DNA from 2 places in the Mesorhizobium sp. B2-3-11 genome. Region 2 is predicted to be linked to the other one. Evidence: predicted binding sites of a transcription regulator. Region 2 holds the regulator's gene; the other holds the start of a gene.
What was found. Region 2 encodes PhoB, which activates phosphate uptake and scavenging genes when phosphate is short. Its sites were predicted from a motif close to TGTCATNNANCTGTCAT; they were not measured.
Positions count from the first base shown of each region.

Region 1: a site for PhoB is predicted at 3,979-3,995, ahead of phnF (phosphonate metabolism transcriptional regulator PhnF). Genes of this name have one in related genera too.

Region 1 is NZ_VFVS01000002.1:177,679-185,395, forward strand. It holds gene FJ960_RS04280 (sugar ABC transporter ATP-binding protein) at 1-1,147, shown strand, start outside; gene FJ960_RS04285 (ABC transporter permease) at 1,144-2,112, shown strand; gene FJ960_RS04290 (zinc-binding alcohol dehydrogenase family protein) at 2,190-3,206, shown strand; gene phnF (phosphonate metabolism transcriptional regulator PhnF) at 3,215-3,961, opposite strand; gene phnG (phosphonate C-P lyase system protein PhnG) at 4,070-4,531, shown strand; gene phnH (phosphonate C-P lyase system protein PhnH) at 4,531-5,142, shown strand; gene FJ960_RS04310 (carbon-phosphorus lyase complex subunit PhnI) at 5,145-6,257, shown strand; gene FJ960_RS04315 (alpha-D-ribose 1-methylphosphonate 5-phosphate C-P-lyase PhnJ) at 6,254-7,165, shown strand; gene phnK (phosphonate C-P lyase system protein PhnK) at 7,162-7,717, shown strand, end outside.
Region 2 is NZ_VFVS01000004.1:88,506-96,222, reverse strand. It holds gene pstS (phosphate ABC transporter substrate-binding protein PstS) at 1-943, shown strand, start outside; gene pstC (phosphate ABC transporter permease subunit PstC) at 1,010-1,993, shown strand; gene pstA (phosphate ABC transporter permease PstA) at 1,997-2,848, shown strand; gene pstB (phosphate ABC transporter ATP-binding protein PstB) at 2,845-3,648, shown strand; gene phoU (phosphate signaling complex protein PhoU) at 3,674-4,381, shown strand; gene phoB (phosphate regulon transcriptional regulator PhoB) at 4,401-5,090, shown strand; gene FJ960_RS07695 (ROK family protein) at 5,093-6,340, opposite strand; gene xylF (D-xylose ABC transporter substrate-binding protein) at 6,612-7,652, shown strand.

The DNA.
Region 1 (7,717 bases), on a different contig from region 2:
AGCGCAGAAGATCATCGATGATCTCGGCTTCGACTTGCCGGCGCATGTCACATTGGGCGATCTGACCATCGGCCAGCAGCAGTTGATCGCCGCCGCCCGCGCCACCGTGCGTGGCACCAAATTCCTGATCTTCGACGAGCCGACCGCCTACCTGACCCGCAAGGAGGCCGACCAGCTCTTCACCTTGATCCGCCGCCTGAAGACCGAGGGCGTGACGATCATCTATATCAGCCACCGCATGGAGGAAGTGTTCGAGCTCGCCGATCGTGTTTCGGTGCTGCGCGACGGCACGCTGGTCGGCACCAGGAACATCAGCGAGACCAACGATGCAGAACTCGTCAAGCTGATGATCAACCGCTCGATCGAACAAATCTACCACAAGGAGCATTTCACTCCCGGTGCGGCGATCATCGAGGCCAGGAACCTCTCGGGCAAGGGCTTCGAAAACGTGTCGATGACGGTCCGTGCCGGCGAGATCGTCGGGCTCTACGGCCTGATCGGCGCCGGGCGCAGCGAATTCGTCACCACGCTCTACGGCCGGCACAAGAAGTCGGCCGGCCAGGTCCTGTGGCAAGGCAAGGATGTCCAAATCAACTCCGAGCATGACGCGATCAAGCTCGGCATGGCGCTGGCGCCGGAAAGCCGCCGCGACCAGGGTCTCTGCCTCAATTTGCCGGTTGGCCTCAACCTCAACCTGCCGATCTACAAGCGCATCTCCAGCAATTTGTTGATCTCGAACGCGAAAGAGAAGGCCGAGGCCGACCGCCAGATTGCTGGCCTCAGGATCAAGACTCCGACGCGCCATGCGTTGGCTTCCAGCCTGTCCGGCGGCAACCAGCAGAAGATCGTTATCGGCAAATGGCTGGCGCACGGCGCCAAGCTGTTCATCTTCGACGAGCCGACGGTTGGCGTCGATGTCGGCACCAAGGCCGAAATCTACCGCCTGTTCAGCGCGCTGTTGTCGAAGGGCGCCGGCATCATCCTGATCTCGTCCTATTTGCCGGAGGTCTATGAACTGGCCGACACGCTGCACGTGTTCCGCCGCGGCAAGCTGGTGGCCACGCACGGGTTCCACACCGCCGATCACGAGGACATTCTCACACAGGCGCTCGCCGAGAAACAAGAAAAGCTGGGAGGAAAGACATGAGCACCGAGGCGATTCCTGCCGAAAAACCGAAGCGCAATTACAACGCCCTGTTCGGACTGACGCTGCTGGCGCTGCTGGTGCTGCTGTGGGTCATCCTGTCGTTGTCCACATCGAGCTTCGCGTCGGCCAACAACATCTCGAACCTGCTGCGTCAGGGTTCGATGATCGCCATTTTGGCTGTCGGCCAGACCTTCGTCATCATCACCGGCGGCATCGATCTGTCCGTCGGCGCGGTGGTCGGCTTCGCAACCGTCATCGCCGCGATGCTGATCAATGCCGGCGTCCCAGTCTTCCTCGCCATCCTGCTCACCTTGCTGGTCGGCGTCGCCATCGGCCTCTTCCATGGTTTTGGCATCGTCAAGATGGGCCTGCCGCCCTTCATCATCACGCTGGCGACCCTGACGTCGCTGCGCGGCATTGGCCTCTTGATGACCAACGGCAATTCGATTTCGATCAACAATGATGCTTTCCAGGAATTCTCGCGCAACTCCTTCCTCGGCGTTCCCAATCTGTTCTGGATGGTCCTGCTGGTCGGCATACCCGCCTATGTCTTCCTGCATCACAGCCGCTGGGGCCGGTACCTGTTCTCGGTCGGGTCGAACGCCGAGGCCTCGCGCCTGTCCGGCGTCAACGTCCAGCGCACCATCTTCATGGCCTACACGCTGTCGGGTCTCTGCGCGGCCTTCGTCGGCGTGCTCTTGGCTTCGCGCATCGGCATCGGCAATCCGACGCAGGCCGAAGGCTGGGAATTACAGGCGATCGCCTCGTCGGTGATCGGCGGCACCTCCCTGTTCGGCGCGGTCGGCTCGGTGCACGGGCCGCTGCTCGGCGCCTTCATTCTCGCCACCATCAACAACGGCGCCAACCTGCTCAACGTCAACGCCTTCTGGCAGCGTGTCATCACCGGCGTGCTGATCATCGTCATTGTCTATTTCGACGGCCTGCGCCGCCGCGGCGGCAAGTAGTCAACGAGCCGAAAAACGATCTCCGGCCCGGTATCAAAACGGGCCGGCGTTTTCGTAAACCCAAAATGGACTGAAACATGAAAGCCGTCGTCTGCCGCTCGCCCGGCGAACTCATTCTGGAAGACCGTCCGGCTCCCGGCTCGCCGCCTCCCGGCTGGGCGCTGGTGGCGGTCAGCCATGTCGGCATCTGCGGCACCGACTACCATATCTTCGAGGGCAAGCACCCGTTCCTCGCCTACCCCCGCATCATGGGCCATGAGGTGTCTGGCACCGTCGTCGAAGTCGGCGAAGGAGTCGGGCTTGCGGTCGGCGAACCGGTCATCATCAACCCGTATCTCTCCTGCGGCAAATGCATCGCCTGCCGGCATGGCAAACCAAATTGCTGTGTCAGGATCGAAGTGCTCGGCGTGCATCGCGACGGCGCCATGTGCGAACAGATCCTGGTGCCGGCTGAGAATCTCTATCCCACAAATGGTCTGTCGCTCGCCGACGCCGCCGCCGTCGAATTCCTGGCCATCGGCGCGCATGCCGTGCGCCGCGCGCGTTCCGAGCCCGGTGCACGCACGCTGGTCATCGGCGCCGGCCCGATCGGGCTTGGCACCGCCATCTTCGCACGCATTGCCGGGCTCGAGGTGACACTTCTCGACATGAGCTCCGAAAGACTGGTCTTCGCGGCGAGTGAGCTCGGCTTTTCGATTCTCGACGGCTCGCAAACACCCGTGTCCGATCTGGTGCGTGATGCGACCGGCGGCGAAGGCTTCGACGTGGTCTTCGACGCCACCGGCAACACGCGATCGGTGCAATCGGCCTTCGTCCATGTCGCGCATGGCGGAGCGCTGGTGCTGGTCAGTGTCGTCAAGGACGACATCGTCTTTTCCGATCCTGAATTCCACAAGCGCGAAATGACATTGGTCGGCAGCCGCAATGCGTTGCGCGCCGACTTCGATCATGTCGCCGCCTCGATCCGCAATGGTGCTGTGCCGCTGGCCAAGCTCGTCACCCACCGCACCACGCTGGCCGATACGCCAGGGGATCTCGCACGCTGGGCACACGAGAAGTCGGGCCTGATAAAGGCCGTGATCGAGATCGGATAGCCGGGGCGTTATAGCGCCGAGAGCTTCAGCTCCACTCGCTCGGCCGGAAAACGCGATTCGGAAAACTGGATTGGCTGGCCGTCGGGCGTGACGTTGACCGCCACTGTCACCAGCACGATGGCGCCCGGCTGCAGATCGAGATCGGCGAGATCGGCGGCGTCCGCATGGCGCGCCGACAGCGAGGTCGATTGCCTGAGATAGTCGTCGATACCGAAACGAGCGAGCGACGCGGTGATCGAACCGGTTTGCGCCATCGCCTTGTCGATGCCGGCAAAGCGCTTCGCCTCGAACCATGCGGCAGCGCGCGACACCGGCCGTCCGTCGGCCTCGCCGCGCGTTTCCAGCCGGATTACCTCGGCACCCCGGGCAAGGCCAAGCCCCTCGGCAACGCGCTGGCTGGCAGGCTCGACCGAGAAAGCAAGCAGCACGATGTGCCGTTCCGAGGTCTGCCCCTGCAGCCCCGCAGAGAAGCGCGTGCGCGCGCCGATCGGATAGGACAGCCGCTTGCGCGACAAGACGAACGTGCCGCGCCCCTGTTCGGCCCGCAATACGCCCTCCTGTACGAGGGCCGATATGGCGCTACGCACGGTGTGACGATTGACGCCGTAGCGCTCCGCCAGCGCGACCTCGGGCGGCAGTGCGGCATTTTCGGCGAAATCGCCAATGGCAATCGCTTGCAAGATCCTGTCGGCGATCTGGCGCCAAAGTGAGACGCCGCTGCGCCGCTCGATGGTATCGGCCGCTTGCCCGGTCATGTTTTTGCCTCCCGGCCTGTCACGCACCCGTCATGGACTCGCGCTAGGTAATATGTATAATTTGTATAGTTGTCTATATCAATAGACAAATTTAGAGGAAAGTTGGCGATGCGAGGACAGGAAGCCCGCGACCAGGCCGAGCGCAAGGCCGCCATGGCCACCTTGGCGCAATCGAGCGGCGACGACATCGTGCGGCTCTGGAACGAGTCCGGCCTGCCTTCGCAAGCCGAGCTTCTGCGCGGTCCCGAGACGGGCCTGGTCACGCTGCGTGGCCGCATCGGCGGCGGAGGCGCGCCCTTCAATGTCGGCGAGGCGACCGTCACTCGTGCCACTGTCCGGCTGCCATCCGGGCAGGTCGGCCATTGCTACACGCTTGGCCGCGACAAGCAGAAGGCGAAGCTGGCAGCCATCGCCGACGCGCTCTGGCAGGACCCTGCCCGCCGCACCGAGGTCGAGACCAGGCTCATTGCGCCCTTGCGCTCGGCTCTGACCGCTGCCCACGAAAAACGCCGCGCCGAGACGGCGGCAACGAAGGTGGATTTCTTCACCATGGTTCGCGGAGAAGATTGATGGATATCGCTGCGCAATCGATCGAGGGCGGTTTCGCCGATCCGGTCTTCAACGCCCAGACGGTGTTCCGGGCCGTCATGGATGCCATGGCGCGGCCGGGCAGCTTTCAGCCCCTATCGGCACTGGCCCGCCCACCGGCTCCGCTCTCGGCCACATCGGGCGCCGTAGCACTGGCGCTGTGCGACAACGACACGCCGCTCTGGCTCGACCCGGCCCTCCATGCGTCCCCCGCGATCAGGTCCTGGCTTGGCTTCCACACCGGTGCGCCGCTGGCCAATACATCGGCCGATGCGCATTTCGCGTTTATTGCCACACCGGCCGAGATGATGGCGCTCGACGGTTTTTCGCAGGGCACGCAGGATTATCCCGACCGCTCGACGACGCTGATCCTGCAGGTCGGCGACCTCGCTTCAGGGTCCCCGCTGTTGCTCGAAGGCCCCGGCATCGAAACCAGCGCCGCGATCGCGCCGGCGCAGATGCCGCGTCACTTCGTCGAGCAGTGGAAGCAAAACAACAAGCGCTTTCCGCGCGGCGTCGACATCATCCTCGCCACATCGGACGGCATAGCCTGCCTGCCGCGCACGACGCGCATCAAGACGATGGAGGCTTGAAGATGTATGTCGCGGTAAAAGGCGGCGAAGCCGCAATTGCCAACGCTCACAGCCTGCTTGCCGACCGCCGGCGTGGCGACCGCTCGGTGCCGGCGCTGCGCCTCGACCAGATCGTCGAACAGCTGGCGCTCGGCGTCGACCGGGTGATGAGCGAAGGTTCGCTCTATGACCGTGAATTGGCGGCACTCGCTATCGTCCAGGCGCGGGGCGACATGATCGAGGCGATCTTCCTGGTGCGCGCCTACCGCACCACGCTGCCGCGCTTCGGCTATTCCAGACCGATCGACACCGGCACAATGCTGGTCGAGCGGCGTGTGTCGGCGACCTACAAGGACCTGCCCGGCGGCCAGTTGCTTGGTCCGACCTTCGACTACACGCACCGCCTGCTCGACCCTGAGCTCGCCGCCGGTGCCGATGTCGCCGAGCCCTTGCGGCGCGAGACGGAAGCCCAGGCGATGCCGCGTGTCTCGGCGATCCTTGCCCGCGAAGGCCTGATCGAGCCCGATGGCGACATGCCTGGGGATCATGTCCCCGGCGACATCACCCGCGAGCCGCTGGAATTCCCGATGGCGCGCGACATCCGCCTGCAGGCACTGTCGCGCGGCGACGAGGGTTTTCTGCTGGCCCTCGGCTATTCAACGCAGCGCGGCTATGCCCGCAACCATCCATTCGTCGGCGAGATCCGCATCGGCGAGGTCGAGCTGGAGCTCGACGTTCCCGAACTGCCCTTCGCGGTGCCGCTCGGCACGGTGCGCGTCACCGAATGCCAGATGGTCAACCAGTTCAAGGGCTCGGCCAAGGCGCCGCCGCAATTCACCCGTGGCTACGGTCTCGTCTTCGGCCAGAGCGAGCGCAAGGCGATGGCCATGGCGCTCTGCGACCGGGCGCTGCGCGCCTCCGAACTCGGTGAGGACGTCGTTGCCGCCGCGCAGGACGAGGAGTTCGTCATCTCGCACTCGGACAATGTCCAGGCCACCGGCTTCGTCGAGCACCTGAAGCTGCCGCACTATGTCGACTTCCAGGCCGAGCTCGACCTCGTGCGCCGCATGCGCGCCGAATATGAGGCCCGCGAAAATCCAGCAAAGGCGGGAGAAAAGAAGGAGGCTGCGGAATGACCGCGCAATCCACCGACATCGCCACCTACAACTTCGCCTATCTCGACGAGCAGACCAAGCGGATGATCCGCCGCGCGATCCTCAAGGGCATCGCCATCCCCGGCTACCAGGTGCCCTTCGCTTCGCGCGAAATGCCGATGCCTTATGGCTGGGGCACCGGCGGCGTGCAGGTTACCGCCTCGATCATCGGTCCCGACGACGTGCTGAAGGTCATCGACCAGGGTGCGGACGACACCACGAATGCCGTATCGATCCGCGCCTTCTTCAAGAAAGTAGCCAATGTCGCGGTGACCACCGATACCGCCACCGCCAGCATCATCCAGACCCGCCACCGCATTCCGGAGCATCCGCTCACCGCGGGCCAGGTGCTGGTCTACCAGGTGCCGATCCCCGAACCGCTGCGCTTCCTCGAGCCGCGCGAGACCGAAACGCGGAAAATGCATGCGCTGGAGGAATACGGCCTCATGCATGTGAAGCTCTATGAGGACATCGCCAAGCACGGCCGCATCGCCACCACCTATGCCTATCCGGTCAAGGTCGAGGGCCGCTATGTCATGGACCCATCGCCGACGCCGAAATTCGACAATCCCAAGATGCATCGCTCGCCGGCCCTGCAGCTGTTCGGCGCCGGCCGCGAAAAGCGCATCTACGCGGTGCCGCCCTTCACCGATGTGGTGAGCCTCGACTTCGAGGATCATCCGTTCGAGGTGCAGACTTTCGACCAGCCCTGCGCGCTGTGCGCGGCCGAAAATGTCTATCTCGACGAGGTCATCCTCGACGACCATGGCGGCCACATGTTCGTCTGCTCGGACACCGATTACTGCGAGAAGCGGCGTGAAGAGGGCCATCGCGGCCACCTTGCTCCCGAAACCCATCTTGCCCCAGAAAATTTGGAGCCGGCGCAATGACCGACGAACCGCTGCTGCGCGTCTCGGCGCTCTCCAAGTTCTACGGCTCGCGGGTCGGCTGCGACAACGTCACTTTCGACCTCTGGCCGGGCGAAGTCCTGGCTGTCGTCGGTGAATCCGGCTCCGGCAAGACGACGCTGCTCAACTGCCTGTCGACGCGGCTGCTGCCCTCCTCCGGCACCGCCAGCTACCGCATGCGCGACGGCCAGTTTCGCGAGCTCTACCGCATGAGCGAGGCCGAGCGCCGCTTCCTGATGCGCACCGACTGGGGCTTTGTCCACCAGAACCCGGCAGATGGCCTGCGCATGACGGTCTCGGCCGGCGCCAATGTCGGCGAGCGTCTGATGGCGGTCGGCGACCGTCACTACGGCAAGATCCGCGCCACGGCGGTCGACTGGCTGTCGCGCGTCGAGATCGAGGAAGACCGTATCGACGACGAACCCCGCGCCTTTTCCGGCGGCATGCGCCAGCGCCTGCAAATCGCCCGCAATCTCGTCACCGGGCCACGGCTGGTGTTCATGGATGAGCCGACCGGCGGCCTCGACGTTTCCG
Region 2 (7,717 bases):
CTATCCGGTGTTCGCCAAATGGGCCGACACCTACAAGAAGGACACCGGCATCGGCCTCAACTACCAGTCGATCGGCTCCGGCGGCGGCATCAAGCAGGTCATCGCCAAGACCGTGACCTTCGGCGCCACCGACAAGCCGATGTCCGACGCAGACCTCGAAAAGAACGGCCTCGTGCAGTTCCCGATGGTGATGGGCGGTATCGTGCCGATCGTCAACCTCACGGGCATCAAGCCGGGCGAACTCGTCCTCGACGGCAAGACGCTGGCCCAGATCTATCTCGGCGCCATCACCACCTGGGACGACGCCGCGATCAAGGCGCTGAACCCCTCGCTCACCCTGCCGTCGACCGCGATCGCGGTCGTGCATCGCTCGGACGGTTCGGGCACGACCTTCAACTTCACCGACTACCTGGTGAAACTGTCGCCCGACTGGAAGGACAAGGTTGGTTCGGACACGGCCGTCGAATGGCCAACCGGCGTCGGCGCCAAGGGCAGCGAAGGCGTTGCCAACACCGTCAAGCAGACCGACGGCGGCATCGGCTACGTCGAATATGCCTATGCCAAGCAGAACAAGCTGTCCTACTCCAAGATGGTGAATGCAGCCGGCAAGGTCGTCGAGCCGTCGCTCGAATCCTTCGGCGCCGCCGCTTCGAATGCCGACTTCAAGGGCGCGAAGAACTTCAACGTCATCATCACCAACGAGCCCGGCGACGCCACCTGGCCGATCGCCGCCTCGACCTGGGTGCTGATCCACAAGGCTCCGGACGATGCCGCTGCCACCGGTGAAGCGCTGAAGTTCTTTGCCTGGGCCTACAAGGACGGCAAGGAAACCGCCAAGGCGCTCGACTACGTGTCGATCCCCGACAGCGTCGTCGACCTCATCAAGGCTTCGTGGAAGGCCGACATCAAGGCCGACGGCAAGCCCGTCTACGCCGGCGAGTAATATCTTTCTGGAGGAGCGCCGCCCCGCGGCGCTCCTTTTCAATCAACACAAAGAGCCGAGCTTGACATGAGCGCTGCCCAGGAAGCCTTGCCAGCCATTCGAGGTTCACGCGACGCCACCGTCAGACGGTTCGCGTTGACCGATTCAATCTTCCATGGGCTGACCCGCGCCGCAGCCATTCTCGTGCTGGTGCTGCTCGGCGGCGTTGCCATCTCCTTGTTCGCCGGTTCCTGGCAGGCACTGTCGACCTTCGGCTTCTCCTTTCTGACCACCGAGAGCTGGAATCCCGTCACCGAGAAATTCGGCGCCCTGGCGCCGATCTATGGCACCATCATCACTTCGGCCATCGCTATCCTGATCGCCGTGCCGCTCGGCATCGGCATCGCCATTTTTCTCACCGAGCTCTGCCCGCGTCCGCTTCGGCGCCCGATCGGCATGGCGGTGGAACTGCTGGCCGGCATTCCTTCGATCATCTACGGCATCTGGGGCCTGTTCGTGCTGGCACCGTTCCTGCAGACGACAGTGCAACCTTTCATCATCAGCGTGTTCCATGGCATTCCCGGCCTTAACAGCCTGTTCGCCGGACCCCCTTATGGCATTGGCCTGCTGACCTCGGCGATGATCCTGGCCATCATGATCCTGCCTTTCATCACCTCGATCACCAAGGATGTGTTCGACACGGTGCCGCCGGTGCTGAAGGAGTCCGCCTACGGCATTGGCTGCACGACCTGGGAGGTAACACGCCGGGTCGTCGTCCCCTACACCCGCATCGGCATCATGGGCGGCGTCATGCTTGCTCTCGGCCGTGCGCTCGGTGAAACCATGGCGGTCACCTTCGTCATCGGCAACGCCCACCGGATCAGCGCCTCGCTGTTCGCGCCGGCAACGACGATCTCGGCAACCATCGCCAACGAATTCACCGAAGCCGTCGGCGATCTCTACACCTCCTCGCTGGTGGCGCTCGGCCTGATCCTGTTCGTCATCACCTTCCTCATCCTTGCCATCGCCCGGTACATGCTGATGCGCATCGATGCCCGTACCGGAGTCTGACCGATGTCGACAGCCGCATCGCTTCACCAGAGCCGCAAGCGCAAGAACGGCGTGATGATGACGCTCTGCGTCATCGCCGCCGGCATCGGCCTTGCCTGGCTGGCGCTGATCCTCGGCGCGCTGCTCTATAAGGGTCTGTCGGGCGTTTCGCTCTCGGTGTTCACGGAAATGACCCCGCCGCCCGGTGATGCCGGTGGCCTGCTCAACGCCATCTACGGCAGCATCGTGATGACCATCATCGGCATCGTCGTCGGCACGCCGATCGGCGTGCTGGCCGGCACCTACATGGCCGAATACGGCCGCTTTTCGAAACTCACCACCGTGGTACGCTTTATCAACGACATCCTGCTGTCGGCGCCATCGATCATCATTGGTCTGTTCGTCTACGAATTGATGGTGCGGCCGATGGGGCATTTCTCCGCCATCGCCGGCGCCGTCGCGCTGGCCATCCTGGTCATCCCCGTCGTGGTGCGCACCACCGAGGACATGCTCAACCTTGTGCCGAACGCCTTGCGCGAGGCCGGCACGGCGATTGGCGCGCCACGCTGGGTGGTGATCCGTTCGGTGGCCTACCGCGCGGCGATGTCCGGCATCGTCACCGGCATATTGCTGGCCATCGCCCGCATTTCCGGCGAGACGGCGCCGCTTCTTTTCACGGCGCTGAACAACCAGTTCTGGTCGAGCAACCTCAACGCGCCGATGGCCAGCCTGCCGGTCACCATTTTCCAGTTCGCTCTCAGCCCCTACGAGGAATGGCAGCAACTGGCCTGGACCGGCGCACTCATAATCACATTGACGGTTCTCGCGCTCAGCATCTTCGCGCGCAGCCTGACCGGACGCAGAGAGGACAAATGAGCCAGATGTTGTCTCCAGACATGACGATTGCCACCGAGGCGGCCGCCAAGGCGAAGATCGAGGTCAAGAACCTCAATTTCTACTACGGCCAGTCGAAGGCGCTGAAAGACATCACGCTGTCGCTGCCCGAGCGCAGCGTGACGGCCTTCATTGGACCGTCGGGTTGCGGAAAGTCGACGCTGCTGCGCGTCTTCAACCGCATCTACGAACTCTACCCCAAGCAGACCGCCGAGGGTCAGGTGCTGCTCGACGGCCAGAACGTTCTCGACCGCTCGCAGGATCTCAACCTATTGCGCACCAAGATCGGCATGGTGTTCCAGAAGCCGACGCCGTTCCCGATGTCGATCTATGAGAACATCGCCTTCGGCGTCAGGCTCTATGAGAAGATCGGCAAGGCAGAGATGGACGGCCGTGTCGAGCAGGCGCTGAAGCGCGCCGCGCTGTGGAACGAGGTCAAGGACAAGCTCAATGCCAGCGGACTCAGCCTGTCGGGCGGCCAGCAGCAGCGGCTTTGCATCGCCCGCACCGTGGCGGTGAAGCCGGAGGTCATCCTGCTCGACGAGCCGGCCTCGGCGCTCGACCCATTGTCGACCGCCAAGATCGAGGAATTGATCGACGAGTTGCAGGCCGACTACACGATCGTCATCGTCACCCACAACATGCAGCAGGCCGCGCGGGTCTCGAAGCAGACGGCTTTCATGTATCTGGGCGAGCTGGTCGAATTCGACAAGACCGAGAAGATCTTCACGTCGCCTCGCGAGAAGCGCACGCAGGACTACATCACCGGCCGCTTCGGCTGATCTCACGCATACGAGGACCAGGATCATGGCCGAACACACAGTCGCAGCCTTCGACGAGGATCTCGGACAGATCAGCAAGCTGATCAGCGACATGGGCGATCTTGCCGGCACGATGGTCGGCGGCGCCACCAAGGCGCTGCTGAATTCCGACAATGCGCTGGCACAGCGCGTCGTCTCCGATGACGCCATCATGGACGCGCGCCAGCGCGAACTCGACGATCGCGCCATCACCCTGATCGCCAAGCGCCAGCCGATGGCCGACGATCTGCGTCATGTCGTCGGCTCCATCCGCATGGCGGGCGATCTCGAACGCATCGGCGACCTTGCCAAGAACATTGCAAAGCGCGTCGGCTCCGTCGGCCTTACCGCCACCCCGCGCGATCTGTCGCACTCGATAGATTCCATGGCGCAGCTGGTGCTGATCCAGGTGCAGGGGGTAGTCGAGGAATACGCGGCAGGCGATGCCGCCGCCCTCGCCAAGCTCAGGAATGACGACGAACGCATCGACATCAAATACACTTCGGTGTTCCGCGAACTCCTGACCTACATGATGGAGGATCCCCGCAACATCACGGCTTGCACGCATCTTTTGTTCTGCGCCAAAAATCTCGAACGCATCGGCGACCACGTGACCAACATTGCCGAGAATGCATATTATGTGCTGACCGGTACCCAACTGCCCGCCAACCGTCCGAAGCAGGACGAGACGGCGATGTCGGTGCCGGCGGCTTGACGGCAGGGATGATCGATCGATGATCGCGCCACGCATCATGGTGGTGGAGGACGAGGAGCCGCTCGGTGTGCTCCTCCGCTACAATCTCGAATCCGAGGGTTACCAGGTCGAGGTGGTGACACGCGGCGACGAAGCCGAGATACGCCTCCAGGAAAACGTGCCCGACCTCCTGGTGCTCGACTGGATGGTGCCGGCGGTTTCCGGCATCGAACTCTGTCGGCGCCTGCGAATGCGGCCCGAGACCGAGAGGCTGCCGATCATCATGTTGACGGCGCGCGGCGAGGAGAGCGACCGCGTGCGCGGCCTCTCGACCGGTGCCGACGACTATCTGGTCAAGCCGTTCTCGACACCGGAATTCATGGCCCGGGTCAAGGCGCTGCTGCGCCGCGCCAAGCCGGAAGTGCTGTCCAGCGTGCTCAAGGTCGGCGACATCGTGCTCGACCGGGAATCGCACCGGGTCTATCGCAAGAAGAGCGAGATCCGGCTCGGACCGACCGAGTTCCGGCTGCTCGAATTCATGATGCGTCATCCCGGCCGCGTGTTCTCGCGCAGCCAGCTGCTCGACAATGTCTGGGGCGAGACGATCTATATCGATGAACGCACCGTGGACGTGCATGTCGGCCGGCTGCGCAAGGCGGTCAACAACGGCCGTATGCCGGACGTGATCCGCACCATTCGCGGCGCCGGCTACGCGATCCGCGAAGACTGAAATCAGGCTACATTCTTGCCCGGAACGCCGGGCCTCGCCAGCACGCCCGGCGCGAAAATCTCCTGGTCCACGAAGGTCAATGCGCGCATAGCGCAACCTTCGCGGATGAGCGGCAGCTCGTTCGGCTCGGTGTCGAAGGAAATCGATTCCGAATGCTGGCCGCCGGCGGTCTGGCCGATGGCCTCGCGCAAGGCCGGCTCGATCAGGTCGAAGGCGGCGGCGCTGACGCCGACCATGGCGACGGGTGCGGGATCGATCAGCGCGAACAGGCTGCCCAGCCCATAGCCCAGCGCCTCGCCGGCCTTGCGATAGGCTTCGCGCTCCGGTCCGTCTTTCTCCCTTGCCGTCGCGGCGAGTGTCCGCATCTGCGCATCGCTGACATCTGCGACCGGTTCGGCGTCCTCGCCAAGCTGCCTGGCGTTGCGCCAGATGGCGTAGTTGCCGGCATAGGCCTCGACGCAGCCGCGCCGTCCGCAGCGGCAGAGCGCGCCTCCCGGGCGATGGATCATGTGGCCGAACTCGCCTCCCGATGAATGCGTGCCGGTGAACAGCTCGCCCTTCAGCACCAGGCCCATGCCGATGCCGTGCGAGAGCAGGATGGCGATGAAGTCGTCGCGGTAGCGTTCGGGGTCGCGCCAGCGCAGCGCCACCGCCATCATGTTGCAGTCGTTCTCCATGGTGGCGGGGATGCCGAACTCGGCTTCAAGTATGTCGGCGAAGGGAATGTTCGTCTGCGGCGTGATCGGCGACCACAGCATCGCACGCGCCTCGCTGTCGGTGATGCCCTGGATCGCCAGCGCGATGCGGGCAATACTGCGGACGTCGAGATCGGGGTCCTCGAGGCGCCGCCGCACTATTGCCGTGCATTCGCCGATCAGCGCCTCGCGCGACATGGTCAGCGTGTCCAGCCGTCGCTGTTCCTCGGCGACCACCTGGCCGGAATAATCGATGACGGCGACGGACAGGAAATTCAGCGACAGCACCACGGTCATCACAGCCGCGGCCTCGGGGTTGAGGCCAAGGCCAACCTGCGGCCGGCCGCGTTTCAGTGAACCGGCTTCGTTCGGCTTGCCTTCGGTCAGGATACCCTCGTCGATCAGGTCGGCTGATATCGCCGATATGGTCGAGTGGCTGAGGCCGGTGGTGGCGGCGATCTCGGTGCGCGAGGGCTGACCACCCTGACGCACGGCTGCAATCACCATGGCGCGGTTGCGCCGGCGCAGATCGTCGTGGCGGATTCCGACCGACATGCTTCCCACATCCTCCCCGTCGCCGCGGTTCTTGACACCCCCTCGAACCTCTCCGGCAATGGGCCGAATACTGGCAGATGCGGCAGGAGCTGTCATTTATTTATTGCGGGACTCGAAAAAAGGCTCCCGGCACCTCAAAATCCATCAGAATCGATGTTGACAGTGTTCCGACGATGGATCAGTATTTTTTCGAGGCTCGAAAAAATAGGGCCTTTGTGCCGGCCTTCGGGCCAGTTTGGTCGCGCCATACGCGGCGCAGGGAGGATATACCATGAAGAGATTCACAGTCGCCATCCTGGCGGGTGTCGCCATGTCGCTGACGCTGGCGTCGGTGGCGCAGGCGAAGGACAAGGTCATCGGCGTTTCGTGGTCGAATTTCCAGGAAGAGCGCTGGAAGACCGACGAGGCCGCCATGAAGAAAGCGATCGAGGCCGCGGGCGACAAGTACATTTCCGCCGATGCGCAGTCCAATCCCGGCAAGCAGCTGACCGATGTCGAAAGCCTGATTTCCCAGGGCGCCAATTCGCTGATCATCCTGGCGCAGGATGCTTCGGCCATCGGCCCAGCGGTGCAGAAGGCGCTCGACGAGGGCATTCCGGTCGTCGGCTATGACCGCCTGATCGAGAACAAGGACGTCTTCTACCTGACCTTCGACAACAAGGAAGTCGGCCGCATGCAGGCTCGCGAGGTGTTCAAGGTGAAGCCTGAAGGCAATTACGTCTTCATCAAGGGCTCGGGTGCCGACCCGAATGCCGACTTCCTGTTCTCGGGCTCGATGGAAGTGCTGAAGGAAGCCATCGACAGCGGCAAGATCAAGAATGTCGGCGAAGCCTATACGGACGGCTGGCTGCCCGCCAACGCCCAGAAGAACATGGAGCAGTTCCTCACCGCCAACGACAATAAGGTCGACGCCGTGGTCGCGGCCAATGACGGCACCGCCGGCGGCGTCGTCGCGGCGCTGACGGCGCAGGGGCTCGCCGGCACCGTGCCGGTCTCTGGCCAGGACGGCGACCACGCCGCGCTCAACCGCATCGCGCTCGGCACCCAGACCGTGTCGGTGTGGAAGGATGCGCGTGAACTCGGCAAGAACGCCGCCGAGATCGCCTCGCAGCTCGCCGACGGCAAGAAGATGACCGACATCGCCGGCGCGAAGGACTTCACGACGCCTGGCGGCAACACCGTCAAGTCGCTGTTCCTGACCCCGGTCGCCATCACCAAGGACAATCTCAACCTCGTCATCGACGCCGGCTGGATCAAGAAGGACGAAGTCTGCGCGGGCGTCGCCGCCGGCAGCGTCGCGGCCTGCAACTGAGTTTGACCGCTTGAAGAATGAAGGCGCCGCGGCCCCAAGCCGCGGCGTTTTCTCAAAAAGATTTG